DNA from 4 places in the Variovorax sp. 01N425 genome. Region 1 is predicted to be linked to each of the others. Evidence: predicted binding sites of a transcription regulator. Region 1 holds the regulator's gene; each other region holds the start of a gene.
The links. Region 1 encodes sigma-54, which starts transcription at its own class of promoters, with help from an activator protein. Its sites were predicted from a motif close to TGGCANGNAANCTGCTTT; they were not measured.
Positions count from the first base shown of each region.

Region 2: the regulator sigma-54 is predicted to act here: its motif matches at 2,658-2,675, upstream of hmpA (NO-inducible flavohemoprotein).
Region 3: the regulator sigma-54 is predicted to act here: its motif matches at 2,821-2,838, upstream of AC1DSC_RS27910 (TorF family putative porin).
Region 4: the regulator sigma-54 is predicted to act here: its motif matches at 2,102-2,119, upstream of AC1DSC_RS21990 (transglutaminase family protein).

Region 1 is NZ_JBFTRJ010000014.1:124,938-130,503, reverse strand. Features, by position in the region: gene lptA (lipopolysaccharide transport periplasmic protein LptA) at 1-714, shown strand, start outside; gene lptB (LPS export ABC transporter ATP-binding protein) at 711-1,505, shown strand; gene AC1DSC_RS24055 (RNA polymerase factor sigma-54) at 1,523-3,115, shown strand; gene AC1DSC_RS24050 (phospholipase D family protein) at 3,126-4,730, shown strand; partial or broken gene AC1DSC_RS24045 (LysE family translocator) at 4,741-5,386, opposite strand; gene AC1DSC_RS24040 (YceI family protein) at 5,408-5,566, opposite strand, start outside.
Region 2 is NZ_JBFTRJ010000009.1:237,983-243,548, forward strand. Features, by position in the region: gene clsB (cardiolipin synthase ClsB) at 1-527, opposite strand, end outside; gene AC1DSC_RS18280 (response regulator) at 550-921, opposite strand; gene AC1DSC_RS18285 (hypothetical protein) at 1,079-1,360, opposite strand; gene hmpA (NO-inducible flavohemoprotein) at 1,436-2,620, opposite strand; gene norR (nitric oxide reductase transcriptional regulator NorR) at 2,759-4,336, shown strand; gene AC1DSC_RS18300 (hypothetical protein) at 4,580-4,810, shown strand; gene AC1DSC_RS18305 (xanthine dehydrogenase family protein molybdopterin-binding subunit) at 4,865-5,566, opposite strand, start outside.
Region 3 is NZ_JBFTRJ010000019.1:75,799-81,364, forward strand. Features, by position in the region: gene AC1DSC_RS27900 (ammonium transporter) at 1-1,520, opposite strand, end outside; gene glnK (P-II family nitrogen regulator) at 1,543-1,881, opposite strand; gene AC1DSC_RS27910 (TorF family putative porin) at 1,952-2,776, opposite strand; gene AC1DSC_RS27915 (YifB family Mg chelatase-like AAA ATPase) at 2,994-4,544, shown strand; gene AC1DSC_RS27920 (serine/threonine-protein kinase) at 4,573-5,566, opposite strand, start outside.
Region 4 is NZ_JBFTRJ010000012.1:141,454-147,019, forward strand. Features, by position in the region: gene AC1DSC_RS21985 (DNA internalization-related competence protein ComEC/Rec2) at 1-2,051, opposite strand, end outside; gene AC1DSC_RS21990 (transglutaminase family protein) at 2,192-5,566, shown strand, end outside.

The DNA.
Region 1 (5,566 bases):
TTGCCCTCCTATCCCCACACCACCCCCTTCGTTCGCCGAATCCGCCGCCTGGCCGCCGGCGCGCTGCTGCTGGCCGGCCTGGCCTCGGGCGCGCTGGCCGAGACCGCCGACCGCAGCAAGCCGATGAACATCGAATCCGATGCAATGCGCTACGACGACCTCAAGCAGACGAGCGTGTTCACGGGCAACGTGCTGGTCACCAAGGGCACGATCATCATCCGCGGCGCGCGCATCGACGTGCGCCAGGACGCCGAGGGCTACCAGTACGGCGTGGTCACGGCGGCGCCCGGCAAAAGGGCCTACTACAAGCAGAAGCGCAATGCGCCCGACGAGTGGATCGAGGGCGAATCCGAGGTCATCGAATACGACAGCCGCGCCGACAACGTCAAGTTCATCCGCAATGCCGTCATGCGCCGGCTGATCGGCGCCACGCCCAACGACGAGAGCACCGGCGCGCTCATCGTCTACGACCAGAGCAACGACACCTACACGGTCAACGGTTCCACCGTGCCGCCCAACACGGGCGTGAACGCACCCCCAGGCGGACGCGTGCGGACCATCCTCACGCCCAAGAGCGCCACCGCGCCGGCGCCCGGGGCCTCGGCGCCCGCCGGCGGACGGGCCGCGCCGGCGGCGGCCGCGCCCCAGCCGGCACCCGGTGCCGGCCTGCGCTCGACCACCACGCTGGGCGGCGACGGGGAAAGGCGCAAGTGATCGAAGCCGCTGGAACCCAGAACGCCGACGGCACGCCGGGCAGCCGCCTGGTGGTGCGCGGCCTGCAGAAGAGCTACGGCAGCCGCAAGGTCGTGCGGGACGTCTCGCTCGACGTGCAAAAGGGCGAAGTCGTCGGGCTGCTCGGCCCCAACGGCGCCGGCAAGACCACCTCGTTCTACATGATCGTGGGGCTGGTGCGGGCCGATGCGGGCGAGATCACCATCGACGGCGAGCCCATCGCCCACATGCCGATCCACCGGCGCGCGCGCATGGGCCTGAGCTACCTGCCGCAGGAAGCCTCCATCTTCCGCAAGCTCACGGTCGAGGAAAACGTGCGCGCCGTGCTCGAGCTCCAGCGCGAACCCGACGCCAGCGGCAAGCCCGCGCCCTTGACCAGGCAGCGCATCGAGGAGCGCCTCTCGGGCCTTTTGGCCGACCTGCGGGTGGACCATCTTCGCGATTCGCCCGCGCTCGCGCTCTCGGGCGGCGAACGGCGCCGGGTCGAGATCGCCCGCGCGCTGGCCACGCAGCCGCGCTTCATCCTGCTGGACGAGCCCTTTGCCGGCATCGACCCGATCGCGGTGATCGAGATCCAGCGGATCATCAGCTTCCTGAAGGAGCGCGGCATCGGCGTGCTCATCACCGACCACAACGTGCGTGAGACGCTGGGCATCTGCGATCACGCGTTCATCATCAGCGACGGGCATGTGCTGGCACAAGGCACACCCTCGGAGATCGTCGACAACGCCGAAGTACGCAGGGTGTACCTCGGCGAGCACTTCCGGATGTAAGGGAGGAGTCGGTCTCCATGAAGCAAGGGCTGTCCCTTCGCGTTTCGCAGCACCTGGCGCTCACGCCCCAGCTGCAGCAGTCGATCCGGCTGCTGCAGCTGTCCACGCTCGAACTGAGCCAGGAAGTGGAGCAGATGCTGGACGAGAACCCGTTCCTCGAACGCACCGCGGAAGAAGCCGCGCGCGAGGAATTCGGGCTCGACGCCATCGACACGCCGGTGCCGCGCGACGAGGCCGGTGAAGCCGCCGAGGGCGAATTCAGCTCGGCCCCGGCCAGCAGCACGACCAGCACTTCGAGCGAAACCGCCTCCACGGCCGAGTCCGAGGTTCCTGCCGCCGACGCCACCGAGCGCGAGCCCGACTGGGAAGGCGACGGCACCGTCGACATGGCGCCCGACGACAGCGAATGGGGCAGCGATGCCCCCGCGCGCCAGAACAACCTGGGCGACGACGAGCGCGCCGACGCCACCGAACTCGCGCGCAGCCAGGAGTCGCTGCAGTCCTTCCTGCACCGGCAGGCGCTGAGCCTGCGGCTCAACGAGAACGACAGCGCCGCGCTGCGCTTCCTGATCGAATCGCTCAACGACGACGGCTATCTCGAAGACTCCTTGCCGGCGCTGGCCTCGGGCCTCGCGGGCGACGACAACGACCAGTTCGACGAGCTGGTGCACCACTTCCAGGTGGCGCTCGGCCTGCTGCAGAGCCTGGAGCCGGCCGGCGTCGGCGCGCGCGACCTGGGCGAATGCCTTTGCATCCAGCTGCGCGCACTCGCGAGCGAAAGCGAGACCGAGGAACAGGCGCTGGTGCGCAAGACCGCCATCGCCATCTGCAAGCAGCCGATGGAGCTGCTCGCGCGGCGCGACTTCAAGCGCCTGGCCACGCTCACGCGCACCAACGAAGAGCTGGTGCGCTCGGCGCTGCAGGTCATCTCGCGCCTGGAGCCCAAGCCGGGCCGCCGTTTTGTCGACGTCGAGCGCAACATCGTCATTCCCGACGTGATCGTCACCAAGGTCGGCCGCGGCACCAATGCCAAGTTCCGCGTCATGCTCAATCCCGAGGTGATGCCGCGGCTGCGCGTGCACGACATCTATGCCGGCGCGCTCAAGTCGCACAAGGGCGAGGGCAGCCAGGCGCTGTCGCAGCGGCTGCAGGAGGCGCGCTGGTTCATCAAGAACATCCAGCAGCGCTTCGACACCATCCTGCGCGTGAGCAACGCCATCGTCGAGCGGCAGAAGAGCTTCTTCGTGCACGGCGAGCTCGCGATGCGGCCCCTGGTGCTGCGCGAGATTGCCGACGAACTGGGCCTGCACGAATCGACCATCTCGCGCGTGACCACGGCCAAGTACATGTCCACGCCTTTCGGCACGGTCGAGCTCAAGTACTTCTTCGGCTCGGCGCTGGGCACCGAGACCGGCGGCAATGCGTCGAGCACCGCGGTGCGCGCGCTGATCAAGCAGTTCGTGAGCTCCGAGAGCATCAAGAAGCCGCTGTCCGACAGCCAGATCTCCGAGATGCTCAAGGAGCAGGGCATCGAGTGCGCGCGCCGCACCGTGGCCAAGTACCGCGAGGCCCTGCGCATCGCGCCCGCCAACCTCCGCAAGGCGCTGTAGAAAGCCGCCGATGGCCCGTCGCCTGCTGTCGCGCTGTGGGCAATGGGTCTTCGCCATGGCGGCGGTGCTGCTGTTCGCCGGCTGCGCCACCCTGCCCGACGAGGCGCCGCGCCCGGCCACCCGGGCCATGGCCGCCTCGGCCGACACCGCGCTCGGCAAGATCGCGCAGGCCTCGCAGCCCGACCCCGACCTGAGCGGCTTCCGCCTGATGCCGGGCGGCGACTTTGCCTTCGACACCCGCATCCAGCTCGCGCGGCGCGCCCAGCGCACGCTCGACGTGCAGTACTACCAGATCGAGAACGACGAGACCGGCCGCTACCTGCTGCGCACGCTGCGCGATGCGGCCCGGCGCGGCGTGCGCGTGCGGCTCCTGATGGACGATCTCTACACCTCGGGCGAGGACGAGCTGCTGCTCGGCCTGGCCGCCACGCCGAATGTCGAGCTGCGCCTGTTCAATCCCTTTCCGGCCGGGCGCGGCAGCCTGCTCAGGCGCTTCACCGCCTCGCTGTTCGACTTCAGCCGCGTCAACCGGCGCATGCACAACAAGCTCTTCATCGCCGATGGCGCGATGGCGGTGGCGGGCGGGCGCAACATCGGCAACCAGTATTTCAGGCGCACGGCGGGCGAGAATTTTCTCGATCTCGACACCTTCGTCGCCGGCGCGCTGATTCCGCGCCTGGGCGCGCTGTTCGACCAGTACTGGAACAGCGTCTATGTGCGGCCGGTCCAGTCGGTGGTGGCGAGCGCGCTGACACGTGACGAGCTGCAGAAGCGCTTCGACACCGCCACCGGCCCGGACACCACGCCGCCGCCGCCCCGGCCCGCGCCCAACGACCTGCTCGGCTACAGCCCAATCGCCGAAGACCTGGATGCCGGCAAGCTCGACCTGATCTGGACGCTGGCCGAGGCGTATGCCGATTCGCCCGAGCGCGTGATCGGAAAGACCGCCTCGTACGGCGGCGTGCCGCTGCTCGACGTCGACAGCGTGCGCTACAACGTGGTCGAGCAGATGCGCCGCGCGCGCTCCGAGGTGACCATCGTCTCGCCCTACCTGATTCCGGGCAAGGCGGGGCTCGAAGTGATGCGCGAGATCCGCCGGCGCAACGTGAAGATCAGCATCGTCACCAATTCCTTCGCCGCCACCGACGAGCCGCTGGTCCACACGGCCTACCGCCGCTACCGGCCCGAGATGCTCGAGCTCGGCGCCGAGCTGTACGAACTGAGCACCACGCGCACGCGTCGCAGCGTGCGGCTCGGCCTGTTCGGCACTTCGGTGGGCCGGCTGCATGCCAAGTCGGCGGTGATCGACCGGCAGGTTCTTTTCGTTGGCTCGATGAACTTCGACCCGCGCTCCGAGACGCACAACACCGAGATCGGCTTGTTCATCCGCAGCCCCGAGATGGCGCAGCAGACGCTCAAGCTCATCGAGGTGCTGAAGCAGCAGGGCGCCTACCGGCTGCGCTTTGCGAAGGACAGCGGCAATGCGCGCATCGAGTGGATCAGCGAGGAGGAGGCCGGCCGGACCACCGTGCTGAACGAGGAGCCCGACTCCGATTTCTGGGGCCGCACCATGCTCGAGATGCTGGCGCCGCTGACGCCCGAGAGCCTGCTGTAGCCCGCGCGGCTCAGCTGCTGCTGCGCACGCCCGACAGCAGCTTGAGGCCCAGCAGCACCATCACGCCGCCGGCCGCGCGGTCGATCCAGGCCTTGTAGCGCAGGTAGGCCGAGCGCGGCGCCGCCGACGAGAGCGCCAGCGCGACGACCGCGTACCAGCCGGTCTCGATGCAGAAGATCACCGCCGGCACCGCGAGCGCCAGCGCCAGCGGCACCTCGCGCGGCAGGAAGGCCGCGAAGATGCTGGCGTAGACCACCGCCGTCTTCGGGTTGCTGACCTGCGTGCCCATGCCGAGGAGAAATGCGCGCCGCGCATTGCTGCCCGTGCCTGCGGCCGCGCGTTCGTCCTGCGCGGCGGACAGCGGCTCGCGCGCACCGCGCCAGATGCGGATGCCCAGGTACAGGATAGGCGCCGCCGAGCAGCTTCACCGCCAGGTAGAGCGCCGGCACCGCGAGGAACGCCGCCTGCAGCCCGACCAGCGCCGCAATCGCGAACACCACGCCGCCCGCGCCCATGCCCAGTGCCGCGGCCAGGCCGTCGCGGCGCGACGACGACACGGCGGTGCGCGCCACCATGACGAAGCTCGGTCCGGGGCTCATGGCCCCGACGATCATTGCGCCCGCGATGCCCAGCAACGGAACCGTGATGCCGCTCATGGTTGCCTCCTTCTTCTTCTTCTATTGCTGCACGTTGACCGCTTCGACCTGCACCAGCAGCTTCACCTTGTTCTCGAAGCCGAAGTTCAGGCCCCAGGTGATGCCCCAGTCGCTGCGCTGCACCGTCGTCTCGAAGTCGCCGCCGCAGACCTGGCGGTTGATGAGCGGGTTCAGGTAGCA
Region 2 (5,566 bases), on a different contig from region 1:
ACCGCACGCGCGGCGAAGCGATGGATCAGCTGCACGATCGGCCCGTTCAGTTCCACCGCATAGTCCTGCTTTGCCGTGGCGCCGAAGTCGAGCAGCTGATCGGCGGAGAAGTTGATGCCGCCCACGAAGGCGCAGGCATCGTCGACCACCACGATCTTGCGATGCATCCGGCGCAGCAGGTTCAGCCGCTGCCCCAGGATGCTGTGGCCCGGATCGAACACCCGGAGCCGGACGCCGGCCGCAGCCATCTCTTGGATGAAGGCCTCGGAGAGATCCGGTGAACCGAAGCCGTCGACCAGCAGGTCGATCCGGACGCCGCGCCTGGCCGCCTCGCACAGGCAGGCATGCAGTTGCGTGCCGACCTTGTCTTCATACAGGATGAAGGTCTCGATGAGCACCTCGCGCTGCGCGCGCCGCACCGCCTCGAACACGCGCGGAAAGAACTCCTCTCCGTTCTCCAGCAGCGAGACCCGGTTGCCCGGAACCCAGCGGGCACGGCCCAGGCCTCTGGCGGGAGAGTTCTTCATGGACGGCTGTCCGCACGCAGGCTCAGGGGGCCTGGTAGCCCAGGCAGTGCTCGAAAAAGGCGTCGAGCTCGGTGGACTTGTCGAACACCGCATCGGCGCCGAGCGCCAGGCAGCGGCGGCGCATCTCAGCGCTTGGATAGTTGGTGAGGACGATGACGTGCTGGTTGCTCGCGCGGCCCTGGCAGGAGCGGATGACCGTGAGGCCGGAACCTTCCTTGAGGAAGAGATCGATGACCGCGAGTTGCCAGGTGCCATGCTGCGCAAGCGCATCGATGGCGGCCTGGGCCGTCTCGGCGGTGGCCACCACACGGGCGCCGGCCAGCTCTTCGAGTGCGGGAATCAGGTTGTCCCGGATCGTCCGGCTGTCCTCGACAAGGATCGTAGTGAGCGGCATGCATACGCTTTCGGCGTCTGGAGGCTCTTGGGACATCGGAACGCAACCACCAATGCGGTCTTTGTACGGCCCGGCCCTGCTCGTCCTTGTAGGCAAGCTTCTCGACTTGGAGACGGTGCCCAGGAAGCGCGCCGCCGAAGCGCGCGCCGGGGCTTGCTCAGGACGCCTTGCGGTTGCTTTCGGTCTCCAGCGCTTCGGCGACCTTCTCGAGCAGATCGACCGATTTCGACAGCTTCTTCTCGATCTGGCCGGTCTGCTCGATCGCGCGGTCGAGGTCGTCGGTGCGCGTGTCCTCGGAGACGCCCTTGTCCAGCACCACGTGAACGACGGCGAGCTCGTCGGCGGCTTCTTCCACCGTTTTCTTCACCTGCTTGCTTTCGTCCAGCGCGCGTTCGACGGCGCGGCTGCTGCTGCTCTCGGGGGCGTTCAGGGCGGGCATTTGGGATCTCCTCGTGAGTGCACTTTCATCCTATACCCGTGAAGCCGAAGCGTCGACAAGATGGGGTAGCCCGCCTCATGCCTCCAGCGCCTCCAGCGGACCGAAGAATTCGTAGCGCAGCTGCTGCTTGGGCACGCCCAGCGCCAGGCCGCTCGCATACACCGCCTTCATGAAGGGCTTGGGGCCGAGGAAGTAGAGGTCGACGTCGCGGTCGGCCGGCAGTTGCTGCGCGAGCAGCTCGCGCGTGACGAAGCCGGTCGCATGCGGCCGGTCGGATTCGCGCGGCGCGTCGTAGACGTAGAGCGGCTTCACGTTGGCATGCCGGGCGGCCAGCGCATCGACGCGCGAGCGGAACGCATGGGCGCCGCCATGCCGCGCGGCGTGGATGAAGTGCACCGGCCGGCCGGTGTGCGCCATCGACTCGAGCATGCTCATGGCCGGCGTGATGCCCACGCCGCCTGTCACCAGCACCAGCGGCCGCACGCGCTCGCCGGCGGGCTGCAGCACGAAGTCGCCGCAAGGCGCCTGCACACGCAAGACGGTGCCGACCCCGGCCTTCTCGTGCAGCCAGTTGGAGGCGCGGCCGCCCTCTTCCTGCTTGACGCTGATGCGGTAGAAGGGCTTGCCCGGCGCATCGGACAGCGAATAGTTGCGCCGCAGCGGCTCGCCGTCGATGTTCAGCACCAGCGTGAGGTACTGGCCGGGCGAGAACGCGAGCAGCGGGCCGCCGTCGGTCGGCTCCAGGTAGAAGGAGGTGATGACGTCGCTCTCCTGCTCGCGGCGCGCCACGCGGAACTCGCGCTCGCCGCGCCAGCCGCCGGTCTGCGCGGCATTGGCGCGGTAGACCTCTTCCTCTGCGGCAATCAGCAGCGCCGCCAAAGATTGGTAGGCCTCGCCCCAGGCCGCGATGATCTCGTCGGTGGCGGCTTCGCCGAGCACGTCCTTGATGGCCTGCAGCAGGCAGCCGCCGACGATCGGGTAGTGCTCGGGCAGCACGCCCAGCGCGGCGTGCTTCTGGATGATGCGCGGCAGCGCGCCTGCAATCTCTTCGAGCCGGTCGATGTGCGTGGCATAGGCCAGCACCGCGCCCGCCAGTGCGCGGGCCTGGCTGCCGGCGGCCTGGTGCGCCTCGTTGAAGAAGGCCTTCACCTCCGGATGGCTCTCGAACATGATCCGGTAGAAGTGGCTGGTGATGGCCTCTCCGTGCGCCTGGAGCGCGGGAACGGTGGCTTTGACGATGGCGATGTTTTGCGGGGTCATCTGTGGCTTTCGGGGTCGGCAGTTGGGATGCTTTTCCTTCTCACGATCCGTGCCAGCTCCTGGCCCCCCGCAAGTGCCCGCCGCCGCTGGGGATTTGCGATACGTGGTCAAATTCGCAACAGGATCCATGTTGTATTTATGACCACAAACAGTGTCAATTCGACCACGGGCGAAGCGGCCGCGGCCACCGAGGCGCAGCGCTACCGCTCGCTCCTTGCCGCTGCGCGCGGCCTCGTGCGATGCGATGCCGCCGCGCTGCTGCGGCTCGACGGCGACGTGCTGCGGCCGCTGGCCGTGGACGGCCTGAGCGACGAAACCCTGGGGCGGCAGTTCCCCGTGGCCTCGCACCCGCGCTTTGCCCGCCTGCTCGAGAGCGGGCGGGGCCTGCGCTTCCCGCACGACTGCGGCCTGCCTGACCCGTACGACGGCCTCGTCGCGGGCCAGCCGGGCATCCTGCCCGTGCACGACTGCATGGGCGCGCCGCTGCGCCTGCGCGGTGCCACCTGGGGCTTGCTGACACTGGACGCGCTCGACGCCGGCACCTTCGAGGCCGTGGGCCCGGCACAGCTCGACGCGCTGGTGGCGCTGGTCGAAACCGGCATCGAGGCTGCCCACACGATCCAGGAAATGGAAGCGCGCGCCATGCGCGAGCAGGCCGTGGCCCAGGCCCTGCGCTCGGGCCGCGGCGCCACGCGCGAGCTCCTTGGCAGCAGCCCCGCGATGAAGCAGCTGTGCAGCGAGATCGACACGGTCGCGGTGTCCGACCTCACGGTGCTGCTGCTCGGCGAGACCGGCGTGGGCAAGGACCTGGTGGCGCAGCGCCTGCATGCGCGCTCGCGCCGCAGCGACCAGCCGCTGGTGCAGGTGAACTGCGCGGCGTTGCCCGAGACGCTGGCCGACAGCGAGCTCTTCGGCCACAAGCGCGGCGCCTTCACCGGCGCGGTGCAGGACCGCAACGGCAAGTTCGAGATCGCCGATGGCGGCACGCTCTTTCTCGACGAGGTCGGCGAACTGCCGCTGACGGTGCAGGCCAAGCTGCTGCGCGTGCTGCAGAGCGGCGAGCTGCAGCGGCCCGGCAGCGACCGCACGCTGAAGGTCGACGTGCGCGTGATCGCGGCCACCAACCGCGACCTGCCCGCGGCGATCGCGCAGGGCCGCTTCCGGGCCGACCTCTACCACCGGCTCTCGGTCTATCCGCTGGTCGTGCCGCCGCTGCGCGAGCGCGGGCGCGACGTGGTGGCGCTCGCGGGCGGCTTCCTTGAAGAGAACCAGCATCGCCTGGGCGCGCGCAACCTGCGGCTGTCGCCGGCCGCCAAGGCCGCCCTGCTCGCGCACGGCTGGCCCGGCAACGTGCGCGAGCTGGAGCATGTGATCAGCCGCGCGTCGCTGCGCGCCTTCAGGGAGCAGCGCCGCGGCGCGCGCTGGACGGCGATCGAGCCGCATCACCTGGCGCTGGAGGCTGCGGCGGCCGGCGGTCCGGCAGCGTCGCCTGCGCCACCTGCACCGGCGCCGGCAGGCCAGCACGCGGGCGTTGCCAGTGGCGGCGCCACGCTGCGCGAAGCCACCGAGGCCTTCCAGCGCGCCTGGCTCGCCGATGCGCTGGCGCGGCACCGCGGGCACGTGGCCAATGCGGCGCGCGAGGCCGGCATCGACCGCAGCAACTTCCACCGGACGCTGCGCAAGCTGGGCGTGCCGCGGCCGGAAAGCACGCCCTGAGCCCCGTGCATCCCATGCCGGAGGCATCGGCATACCCCAACGGTCCGCGCAGCCACTCACCACTTTGTGGGAGTGTTAACAGTTACCAATCTCAACACAATGGCGCGAAATTTAGACAAACAATTACGCAACGTAGCTGCCTGGAGCTGAGAGGTTCCAGCGACAGACAAGCTCGGTGCCGTGAACCCTTTGGAGCTTGTCTTGCACAACCTGTTTTCAAGTTGCACGTGCGGCTTTGCCCACATGAAACGGCTCCAGCGGCGGCTGTGGATGCGCCTGTTCCCTTCGCTGCGGCTTTATCGCTGCGCCCAGTGCGGCCGCATACAGCTTGCGCCGCGCCGGGCCGTCGAACAGGCGATCGCCACGCGGCTGGCCCAGGAAGCAACGCTTCGGCGGCCTGCGGAGCCGAGCCCGAATGCCGCTTTGGGTGGGCACATCGAGGAGGCCGAAGCTTCGCCGGCGCTGCGCCGTTAGGGCGCACACCGTTCCGTGCCCGCCCGGCTCAGTGCATGCGCGTCGGGGTGCGGCTCATGCCGGTTTTGTGTCAGCCAGGTCGAACGGCAGCTGCCGCAGCGGCTTGCCCGTCAGTTGCGCGATCGCGTTCGCAAAAGCCGGCGCCAGCGGCGGCAGGCCCGGCTCGCCGATGCCCTTGGGCGGTTCCGCGCTCGGCACGATGTGCACGGCGAACTCGGGCATGTCGGTGATGCGCGGCACGGTGAAGTCGCCGAAGTTGCCCTGCTGCACTTCGCCGTCCTTCAGCGTGATGGCGCCGCCCGGCAGGCACATCGACAGGCCCATGACCGCGGCGCCCTGCACCTGCGCTTCCACGCTGCGCGGATTGACGGCCAGGTTGCAGTGCACGCCGGCGGTGGCGCGGTGCAGCACCGGCTGGCCGTCCTTCACCGAAGCCTCCACCACATAGGCCACCACCGACTCGAAGGACTCGTGCACCGCCACGCCCCAGGCGCGGCCGGCGGGCAGCTGCTTCTTGCCATAGCCGCTGCGGTCGACGGCGAGCTGCAGCGCGGCGCGGTGGCGCGGGTGCTTGTCGCCGAAGAGCTGCATGCGGTAGGCCACCGGGTCCTGCTTTGTGCTGCGCGCGATCTCGTCGAGCAGGGTCTCCATCACGAAGGCGGTGTGGGTGGAGCCCACGCTGCGCCACCACAGCACCGGCACGTTGACCTTGGGGTGGTGCACGGTCAGGCGCATCGGCAGCGGGTAAGGATCGCG
Region 3 (5,566 bases), on a different contig from region 1:
GCGGTCTCGCCGTGCGAGGAGATGTCGAGGCCTTCGCGCTCTTCTTCTTCCGACACACGCAGGCCGATGGTGAGGTCGGCGATCTTGTAGGCAATGAACGAGACCACGCCCGACCAGACGATGGTCAGCAGCACGCCCTTGAGCTGGATCCACACTTGGGCGCCGATGCCGTTGGACACCACGCTGGCCGTGACCCAGTCGCCCACGAGGCCGGGGCCGCCCAGGGCCTGGGTGTTGAACACGCCGGTGAGCAGCGCGCCGACGATACCGCCGACACCGTGCACGCCGAACACGTCGAGCGAGTCGTCCGCGCCGAGCAGCTTCTTGAGGCCGTTGACGCCCCAGAGGCAGGCGAAGCCGGCGATGAAGCCGATGATGATCGCGCCCATCAGGCCGACGTTGCCGGCGGCCGGGGTGATGGCCACCAGGCCTGCCACGGCGCCCGAAGCGGCGCCCAGCATCGAGGCCTTGCCGCGCATCAGCGCTTCACCGATGCACCATGCGAGCACGGCAGCGGCCGTGGCGGTGAAGGTGTTCATGAAGGCGAGCACGGCGCTGGTGCCGGCTTCCAGGGCCGAACCGGCGTTGAAGCCGAACCAGCCGACCCACAGCAGCGAAGCGCCGACCATGGTGAGCGTGAGCGAGTGCGGCGTGAAGGCTTCCTTGCCGTAGCCCACGCGCTTGCCGATCACGAAGGCGCCGACCAGGCCCGCCACGGCGGCGTTGATGTGCACCACGGTGCCGCCCGCGAAGTCGAGCGCGCCCCACTGCCAGATCAGGCCGGCCTTGGCGTTCTGTGCGTCCACCACGTTGGCGGCGGTGTAGGCGTCCGGGCCCATCCAGAACCAGACCATGTGCGCGAGCGGCGCATAGCTGAAGGTGAACCAGATCACCATGAACAGCAGCACGGCCGAGAACTTGGCGCGTTCCGCGAAGGCACCCACGATCAGGCAGCAGGTGATGCCGGCGAAGGTGGCCTGGAAGGCGGCGAACAGCAGCTCGGGGATGTAGACGCCCTTGCTGAAGGTGGCGCCGGGTGCGAACACGCCGGTGGCCGGATCGAAGATCCCCTTCATGAAGAGCCGGTCGAATCCGCCGAAGAAGGCGTTCCCCTCGGTGAACGCGAGGCTGTAGCCATAGATGAGCCACAGCACCACGATCATCGAGAAGGTGACCATCACCTGCATCAGCACCGACAGCATGTTCTTGCTGCGTACCAGGCCGCCGTAGAACAGCGCCAGGCCGGGGACGGTCATCATGATGACGAGCAGCGTGGACAGCATCATCCAGCTGGTGTCACCCTTGTTGAAGGAAGGAGCGGCAGGCGCCGCGGCGGGCGCTGCTTCGGCAGCCGCAGCGGGTGCGGCGGCAGCCGGAGCGGCCGCAGGTGCCGGAGCAGCGGCTGCGGGCGCGGACGCCGCCGGCGCCTCGGGCGTGGCAGCAGGCGCCTGGGCGAAGCTCGCCGTGCCTGCAGCGAGCAGGCTCAGGCCGAGCGCGAGAGAAACAAGCAGTTTTTTCATGGTTGTTGTTTTCCGGGCTGGATCAGAGGGCTTCGCGGCCGGTTTCACCGGTGCGGATGCGAACGACCTGCTCGAGGTTGTAGACAAAAATCTTTCCGTCGCCGATCTTGCCGGTGCGCGCCGCACCCTCCACGGCTTCGATCACGCGGTCCACGAGGTCGTCGGACACCGCCGCCTCGATCTTGACCTTGGGCAGGAAGTCGACCACGTACTCCGCGCCGCGGTACAGCTCGGTGTGGCCCTTCTGGCGGCCGAAGCCCTTGACCTCCGTGACCGTGATGCCCTGCACGCCGATGGCCGAGAGGGCTTCGCGCACCTCGTCGAGCTTGAACGGTTTGATGATGGCTGTGACCAGCTTCATGATGACTTTCTCCTTCTTGGATGGAATGGATGGTGCGGCAGCTTGGGCCGCACCTTGTTCTTGTGCCTGCTTACAGGGTCTTGCTGAGCGTAACGATGAAGCGCGCCTTGTTGGGCGAATAGGTGGTCTGGCCGAAGGTGCCGAAGCCGAGGTCGACGCCCGGGTTGGACACGGCCAGGTACGAGCTCTTCTTGTTGGCGCCCTGGATCGAGCCGGCCAGTGCGAGGCCGCTGCCGAAGTCGTACGACACGCCCACGTTGTAGTCGACGTAGCTCTTGTAGCCCAGGCTGCGGATGTCGCTGGACATGTGGGTGTAGCCCACGGCGGCCTTCAGCGTGAGCTTGGGCACGATCTCCTTGCTGTAGGCCAGGTTCAGGTAGCCGGTGTTGGTGCCCTTCAGGCCCGAGCCGGCCTTGTTGCCCGCGTAGCCGAAGTAGTCCTTCGACACCGTGTGCGAGTATTTCAGCGTGAACGAGCCGATGGCCTCGTCGGCCCAGGTGCCGGCGCCGTACAGCTCGGTGGTGTTGCCGGCGGAGTTGCCCGGGTAGATGTAGGTCAGCGCGCCCACGTCCATGTCGAAGGGGCCGGCCTTGAACTTGTAGCCGCCGTAGATGTCGCTCTCGATGCTGTTGCCCTTGAGCCAGTTGACGCTGGAGTTCCAGTTGCCCACGTAGAAGCCGGTCTCGCCGAAGGCGTAGTCGAAGCCGCCCTGGATCGCGGGCTTGAAGCCCTTGGTCTTGGCGTAGTCGTTCTTCCCGATCATGTCCTGGTCCTGGCCGCGGAACTTGTAGTTGCTGGTCAGTGCCACATTCCCCGTGAGCTGTGCGCTCGCAAGCATCGGCAGGGCAGCAAGGGCGGCCACGGCCATTGCCTGGGCGAATTTACGGTGCATCATCGAGACTCCTCGGAGTTGGTTGGATTGTTGGGGGACACCGTCTCATAGCAGGGAGCGTGCCAAAGTGCACGTTTTGCCCTGCGGCACCGCGGCCGCCCCCGCACCTGCAACCCAGGCGAAATAGTTACAAGCGTGTTCAGTTGCGGTACCCCATGGGGCACCGCGGTGCATGAGCCCGGCCAAAAACGGGCGCACCACAATGGTGAGAGGGAGTGGAATGAGCCTGTCTTTGGTGCAAAGCCGTGCTTTGCTTGGGCTGGAAGCGGCCAGTGTCACGGTCGAGGTGCATCTGGCGAACGGCCTGCCGAGCTTCACGCTCGTCGGGCTGGCGGAAACCGAGGTCAAGGAGGCGCGCGAGCGGGTGCGCTCGGCCATCCAGAACGCCGGCCTGGAGTTTCCGAACAACAAGAAGATCGTCGTCAACCTGGCGCCGGCCGACCTGCCCAAGGATTCCGGCCGCTTCGACCTGCCGATCGCGCTCGGCATCCTCGCGGCCAGCGGGCAGATCCAGCCTGCGCTGCTGGCGGGCCATGAATTTGCCGGCGAGCTCTCCCTTTCAGGCGAGCTGCGGCCGGTGCGCGGCGCGCTCGCCATGGCGCTGGCCCTGCACACGCGCGGCATCGCGACGCGGCTGGTGCTGCCCGCCGCAAGCGCCCAGGAAGCGGCGCTGGTGCCCGGCAGCGAGGTGTACGGCGCCAGGCACCTGCTGGACGTGGTGCAGCGCTTCATGCCCGAGGGCGCCGCGCTGCCGCAGGGCGAGGAACAGCAGCAGCAGCCCGCCGCCGACGGCTGGGCCCGGGTGCATGCCGCAGCCGCGGCGGCCGCGCCGCTCTATGCCGACCTGGCCGACGTGAAAGGCCATGCAGGCGCCAAGCGCGCCCTCGAGATCGCCGCCGCCGGCGGCCATAGTCTGCTGATGGTCGGCGAGCCCGGTTCGGGCAAGTCGATGCTGGCGCAGCGCTTTGCCGGCCTGCTGCCGCCCATGAGCGTCGACGAGGCGCTGGAGAGCGCGGCCGTGGCCAGCCTGGCCGGCAGTTTTTCGGCCGCGCGCTGGATGAACCGGCCGACCTCGGCGCCCCATCACACATCGAGCGCCGTGGCGCTCGTGGGCGGCGGCTCGCCCCCGCGGCCCGGCGAGATCTCGCAGGCGCACCATGGCGTGCTCTTCCTGGACGAATTTCCGGAGTTCGCCCGCTCGGCCCTCGAGGCGCTGCGCGAGCCGCTGGAGACGGGCACCATCACCATCGCGCGCGCCGCCCGGCGCGCCGAGTTTCCGGCGCGCTTCCAGCTGGTCGCGGCCATGAACCCCTGCCCTTGCGGCTACCTGGGCTCGACGCTGAAGGCCTGCCGCTGCACGCCGGACCAGATCTCGCGCTACCAGGCCAAGCTCAGCGGCCCGCTGCTGGACCGCATCGACCTGCACATCGAGGTGCCCGCGGTATCGGCGCAGCAGCTCATCGACGCGCCGCCCGGCGAATCGACGGCCAGCATCCGCACCCGCGTGGTGGCCGCGCGCGAGTTCGCGCTGCAGCGCCAGGGCAGCCCCAACCAGGCGCTGCAGGCCGGCGCCATCGACAAGCATGCCGCACTCGACGATGCGGCGCGCAAGTTCGTCTACAACGCCGCCGCCAAGCTCGGCTGGTCGGCGCGCAGCACGCACCGCGCGCTCAAGGTGGCGCGCACCGTGGCCGACCTGGCGGGCGCCGAATCGGTGGGGGTGGTGCATGTGGCGGAAGCGGTGCAGTACCGCAGGGCGCTGCGGAACTGAGCGCCCCCGCCAAGGCGCAGAGCAGCGCCTACTTGAACTCGTGGCTCACCACAGGCGCCGACCTGCTGTCCTGCACCGTCACGCGCTGGCGGTAGACATCGAGGTCGCCGTTGCGCACTTCGATGTTGTAGATGCCCGGGCGCAGCGAGAGCGACTTGAGCGGCGGGCTCACGCCGCGCTCGGCGCCGTCGACGAAGACCTGGCCCCAGGGCCGGATGTTGAGCACCACGCGCCCCATGCCGGGCGGAGCGGCCGGCGGCGCGGGCGGCGGGGTCGGGCCGCCGGCAATCACGGTGGGTACCGAGTTTGTCGGCGCCGTGCCCGGTGCCGCGGGCACGGCCTGGGCGAGCCGGTTCAGCTCGGCAATGGCGTTGCGGGCATCGCGCGCATGCGGGCCGCGCCGGTAGCGGCGCAGGTAGGCCTCGTAGCCTTCGCGCGTGTTCTCGGCCTGGGCCAGGTTCCAGTCCTCGGCTTCGGCGGTGGCCATGGCGGCCTCCGGCGGCGGCACGGGCGTCGGCGTCGCGCCCGGGGGCGTGGCGGCGGGGTCCGGCGTGGCCGGTGCGGGTGCGGGTGCAGCTGCCGGCGCCGCGCCGACCGGCACGTTGGTCAGCGGCGTCAACGGGCCGGCCGGTGCGCTGGCCGCTGCCGCGGGAGGCGGCGTGCCGGGCGCTGCCGCCACATTCTCGCCCGCGGGCGCCGATGACGATGATGAGCCGCCGGCGGCGCTTTCGCCCGGCGGCATGGCGGCGGGCGGCGGCGAGGTGGCGGACATCGGCCCCGACGGCGGGGGCACCGGCACCATGGCGGTCGATGTTTCCTGCCGGCCTGAAGTCAAGTGAAGGCCGATCCAGCTGCCCACGGCCACCAGCGCAATCAGCAGCACGCCGACCAGGCCCCACGGCGGCCGCGACGATTTCTTGCCGGTCGGCGCTGGCTGAGGCTGCGGCTTGCCGGGAGCCGATGGAGGACGTGCCGGCGCTGCCGCAGCCTCGCGCGGCGCGGCGGGCTTGGGCGAGGCTGAC
Region 4 (5,566 bases), on a different contig from region 1:
GACAGGTAGTCGCCCGCCGCCGGATGGAGGATCTCGAAATCCACGCCGTCCCAGCTCCAGCGCTGCCCCGCCTCGCAGCGCCGGGCCGGCCGCACCGACTGCAGCGGGTGCGCGGCTTCGATCGAGCTCGACAGCGCCGCCTGCGGCTGCATCGCGAGCACCGCGGGCGCGCCGCCGGTGTGGTCGCTGTCGCGGTGGCTCAGCACCAGCATGTCCAGCCGCTCGTCGAAGGCGCGCAGCAGCGGCACGAGCACGCGGTGGCCGGCGTCGCTCTCGAGGCTGTAGCGCGGACCCGCGTCGTACAGCAGGCTGTGCGTTGCGGTGCGCACGAGGATCGCGTTGCCCTGCCCGATGTCCGCAGCCAGCAGCTCGAACTGCCCCGCGGCCGGCCGGGGCGCGTGCCAGAGCAGCACCGGCAAGAGGAGCGGCAGGCCCAGCGTGCGCAGCGACCACGGCAGCCGCATCGCAAGCAGGACGCCGCCCGCCACGCCGCAGGCCGCCATCCACACGGGCGGCGCCGCCATCGAGAGCGTGGCGTACGGCAGTGCGGCCAGCCAGCGCAGCAGCAGGGCCAGCGCCTGCACGGCCCAGGCGGCAAGATCCCAGAGCGGCGGCGCCACCGCCCCCAGCATCGCCAGCGGCGTGACCACCAGCGTGACCCAGGGGATCGCCACCGCATTGGCCAGCAGCCCCACCACCGACACCTGCTGGAAAAGCAGCAGGCTCAATGGCGTCAGCGCCAGCGTGATCACCCACTGCTCGCGGAAGAAGGCCAACAGCCGGGCCGACCGGCCCGCCGCCTCCTCGGCCGGCCGCATGAAGCCGGTCGCGAACAGGATGCCGACCGCCACGAAGCTGAGCCAGAAACCGGCCTGCATCAGCGCCCACGGGTCGACGGCCACCACCACCGCCGCGATCAGCAGCCAGACATGGGGCCATGGCCAGCGCCGCCCCGTGAGCCGCAGCAGCGCCGCGGTCGCGAGCATCCAGACCGTGCGCTGCGAAGGCACGCCCCAGCCGCTGAAAAGCGCATAGAGCCCGGCCAGCAGCACGCCACCGGCCAGCGCGGCCTGCGGCGCGGGAACGCGCAGCATCAGCCGGCCGCTGCGCCGCCACAGCGCGCCCACCGCGTGCGCGGCAAGCCAGGCGAACATGGTGATGTGCAGCCCCGAAATCGACATCAGGTGGGCCACGCCGGTGGCGCGGAACACATCCCAGTCGCTGCGGTCGATGGCGCCCTGGTCGCCGGTCACGAGTGCGGCGATGACGCCGGCCTGCCGCGCGTCGGCCACGCGCTCGAACACCGCATCGCGCACCGCCTCCCGCGCACGCTCGATCGGATGCAGCCATGTGGATTGCAGGTGTGCCGGTGCGGCATCGCGGGCGCCGGTTCGCACATAGCCGCTGGCATGCACGCCCTGCTCCCAGAGCCACAGTTCGCTGTCGAAGCCGTGCGGATTGAGATTGCCGTGCGGCGCCTTGAGCCGCACGGTGAGGCGCCAGCGCTCGCCCGCATGCAGCGCGGCCGCGTCGCCGGCCGTGGCTCGGCCTTCCGTCGCGCGCCCCCAGAGAGAGCTGTCCTCGCGGTACCAGCCGAGCGCGATGCGCGCCGGAACGCGTGGCGCAGCCCCGGCGCGCCCATCCGCCCAGCGCGCCGACTCCACATCAAGCCGAAAGCGCGTGCCGCCCTCGTTGCGCTGGGGCATCTGCGCGACCACGCCCACCACCTGCAGGTCGCGGCCTTCGAGGGCCGGGTCGAGCGCGCCCGCTGCGTAGACCGCCGCGCGCCAGCCCGCGAGCCCGCCGGCGGCAAGCGCACCGCAGGCCAGCGCAAGGGCCATCGCAAGCCCTGCCGGCATGCGCCACGCACGAAGCGGCCATCGCCATCGGCGCGACAGTGCCGCCAGCCCCGCAAGGCCCGCGAAGAGCAGCGCCGCATAGGCACCCGCGCTCCACAGCCGCGGCTGCTGCAGTTGCAAGGCCGCGCCGAGCAGCGATCCGCCCAGCGCAGCAAAGGCCCACGACGCCGCCGCGGCACGTGCCGGCCTCACCGGCCAACTCCAGAACACATGATGCAAACCCTCCCCATGCTCGCGCTCAGTGGCGCGTTAATTGCTTTGCTTCTGGGCTAGTATGCGTCTCACAAGAGACATCTTTTCGATGCAATCTCGCAGTACTGCACACAAAACGCATGTCCATTCACGCCGCACTCCACCACGTCACCCACTACAAATACGACCGCCTGGTGCAGTTGGGCCCGCAGGTCGTGCGCTTGCGCCCCGCGCCGCACTGCCGCAGCAACGTCATCTCGTATTCGCTGCAGGTCGAGCCGGCCGAGCACTTCGTCAACTGGATGCAGGACCCGTTCGCCAACTACCAGGCGCGGCTCGTGTTTCCCGAGAAGACGCGCGAGTTCAAGGTCACGGTCGACCTGGTCGTCGAGATGGCGGTCTACAACCCCTTCGACTTCTTCCTCGAGCCGCAGGCCGAGAACTTCCCGTTCAAGTACACCGCCTCGCAGGCCGAGGAACTCGCGCCCTATCTCGTCACCGAGGAACCCACGCCGCTGCTGGCGGCTTACCTCGACAAGATCGAGCGCAAGGAGCAGCGCACCATCGACTTCCTGGTCGGCCTCAACCAGCAGGTGCAGCAGGACGTCAACTACCTGATCCGCATGGAGCCCGGCGTGCAGACGCCGGAAGAAACGCTCACCAGCGGCAGCGGCTCCTGCCGCGACTCGGGCTGGCTGCTGGTGCAGCTGCTGCGCCATTGCGGCCTGGCCGCGCGCTTCGTCTCGGGCTACCTGATCCAGCTCACGCCCGACGTCAAGGCGCTCGACGGCCCGAGCGGCACCACGGTCGACTTCACCGACCTGCACGCCTGGTGCGAGGTCTTCCTGCCCGGCGCGGGCTGGATCGGCCTGGATGCCACCTCGGGCCTCCTGGCCGGCGAAGGCCACATCCCGCTCGCCTGCACGCCCACGCCTTCGAGCGCCGCGCCCATCGAAGGCGGGGTGGACGAAGCCGAGGTCGACTTCGGCCATGAGATGAAGGTCACGCGCATCTACGAATCGCCGCGCGTGACCAAGCCCTACACCGAGGAGCAATGGGCCGAGGTGCTCGCGCTCGGCGACGCGGTCGATGCGCGGCTGAAAGCCGGCGACGTGCGCCTCACGATGGGTGGCGAGCCCACCTACGTGGCCACCAGCGACCGCGACGCGCCCGAGTGGAACACCGATGCGCTCGGCCCCACCAAGCGCGGCTATGCCACCGAGCTCGTGCACAAGCTGCGCGCCGAGTACGGCCAGGGCGGCTTCCTGCATTTCGGCCAGGGCAAGTGGTACCCGGGCGAGCAGCTGCCGCGCTGGGCGCTGTCGATCTTCTGGCGCGCCGACGGCCAGACGCTCTGGCACGACCCCGAACTCTTCGCCGACGAGCGCGTGCCCACGCACTACACGAGCGAAGACGCGCGCCGCTTCACCACCGTGCTGGCGCACAAGCTCGGCATCACCGAACGCTACGTCCAGCCCGGCTACGAAGACGTCTACTACTACCTCTGGCGCGAACGCCGCCTGCCGGTCAACGTCGACCCCTTCGAGTCGAAGCTCGACGACGAGCTCGAGCGCGTCCGCCTGCGCCGCGTGTTCACGCAGAAGCTCGACGCGGTCATCGGCTACATGCTGCCGCTGGAACCCGCCAACGCCGATGCCGACGCGCCCGCGCTCGAAGGCCCGGGCTGGAAGACCGGCCCCTGGTTCCTGCGCGACGACCGGCTCTACCTGATCCCGGGCGATTCGCCGATGGGCTACCGCCTGCCGCTCGATTCGCAGCCCTGGGCCAGCAAGGGCGACTACCCCTACCTCGTCGAGCGCGACCCCACCGCGCCGCGCGCCGCGCTGCCGAGTTCGGCCGACTACCGCGCGCGCTATGCCGTGCCGGCCGGCGGCGCAGCGGGCGCCGACCTGGGCGCCGTGCCTTATGCCTTCGGTGCGCCGCCGGTGGTGCCTGCGGCCCTGCGCATGCAGGCGCCGGGCGAGGCAGCCGCAGCAGGCACGGCCGCGGGCGGCGATGCCACCGCAGCCGACGACGCAGCAGCAGCCACCCGCTCTTCCGCCACGCCGTCCACGCGCCAGCCGGTGCGCGGCGAATCGGCCCACTGGGTCACGCGCACCGCGCTGTGCGTCGAAGTGCGCGATCCGCGCCGCGCCAACGGCCCCGCGGCCGAGAAAAAGGGCAGCGCCTCGGGCGTGCTCTATGTCTTCATGCCGCCGCTCGCGCGCCTGGAGGACTACCTCGACCTGGTCGCGGCCGTCGAAGCCACCGCCCAGCAGCTCGGCATGCGCATCGTGATGGAAGGCTATCCGCCGCCGCGCGACCCGCGCCTGAAGACGCTGGCCGTCACACCCGACCCGGGCGTGATCGAAGTCAACATCCATCCGGCCCACAACTGGAAGGAACTGGTCGCCCACACCGAGTTCCTCTACAACGCCGCGTTCGAGACCCGCCTCTCGGCCGAGAAGTTCATGACCGACGGGCGCCACACCGGCACCGGCGGCGGCAACCACTTCGTGATGGGCGGCGCCACGCCGGCCGACAGCCCGTTCCTGCGCCGGCCCGAGCTGCTCGCGAGCCTCTTGCTCTACTGGCACAACCACCCGTCGCTGAGCTACCTGTTCTCGGGCATGTTCATCGGCCCGACCAGCCAGGCGCCGCGCGTGGACGAGGCGCGCAACGACCAGGTCTACGAACTTGAAATCGCGCTGAAGGAAATCGCGAGAAGCCGCGAGATCCACGGCCAGAACATGCCGGCCTGGCTGGTGGACCGCACGCTGCGCAACATCCTGATCGACGTGTCGGGCAACACCCACCGCAGCGAGTTCTGCATCGACAAGCTCTACTCGCCCGATTCGAGCACCGGCCGCCTCGGCCTGCTGGAGCTGCGCGCCTTCGAGATGCCGCCGCATGCGCGCATGAGCATTGCGCAGCAGTTGCTCATTCGCGCGCTGGTGGCCCGCTTCTGGGACGAGCCGTACAAGGCGCCCGTCACCCGCTGGGGCACCGAGCTGCACGACCGCTTCCTGCTGCCGACCTTCGTCAAGATGGATTTCGACGACGTGATCAGCGAGATGCGCCAGGCCGGCTTCGCCTTCGATGCCGACTGGTTCGCGCCGCACCTGGAGTTCCGCTTTCCGCTGGTGGGCCAGGTGCAGGCCATGGGCGTGGAGCTGTCGCTGCGCAATGCGCTGGAGCCGTGGCACGTGATGGGCGAGGAAGGCTCGGCCGGCGGCACGGTGCGCTACGTCGATTCGTCGCTCGAGCGCATCGAGGTGCGCGTGACCGGCCTGAACGAAAGCCGCCACGTGATCACCGTCAACGGCAAGGTGCTGCCGCTGCAGCCCACGGGCACCGTCGGCGAATTCGTGGCGGGCGTGCGCTACAAGGCCTGGAACCCGCCGTCGGCGCTGCATCCGAGCATCGGCGCCCATGCGCCGCTCACCTTCGACATCGTCGACACCTGGATGAAGCGCTCGCTGGGCGGCTGCCAGTACTTCGTGGCCCACCCGGGC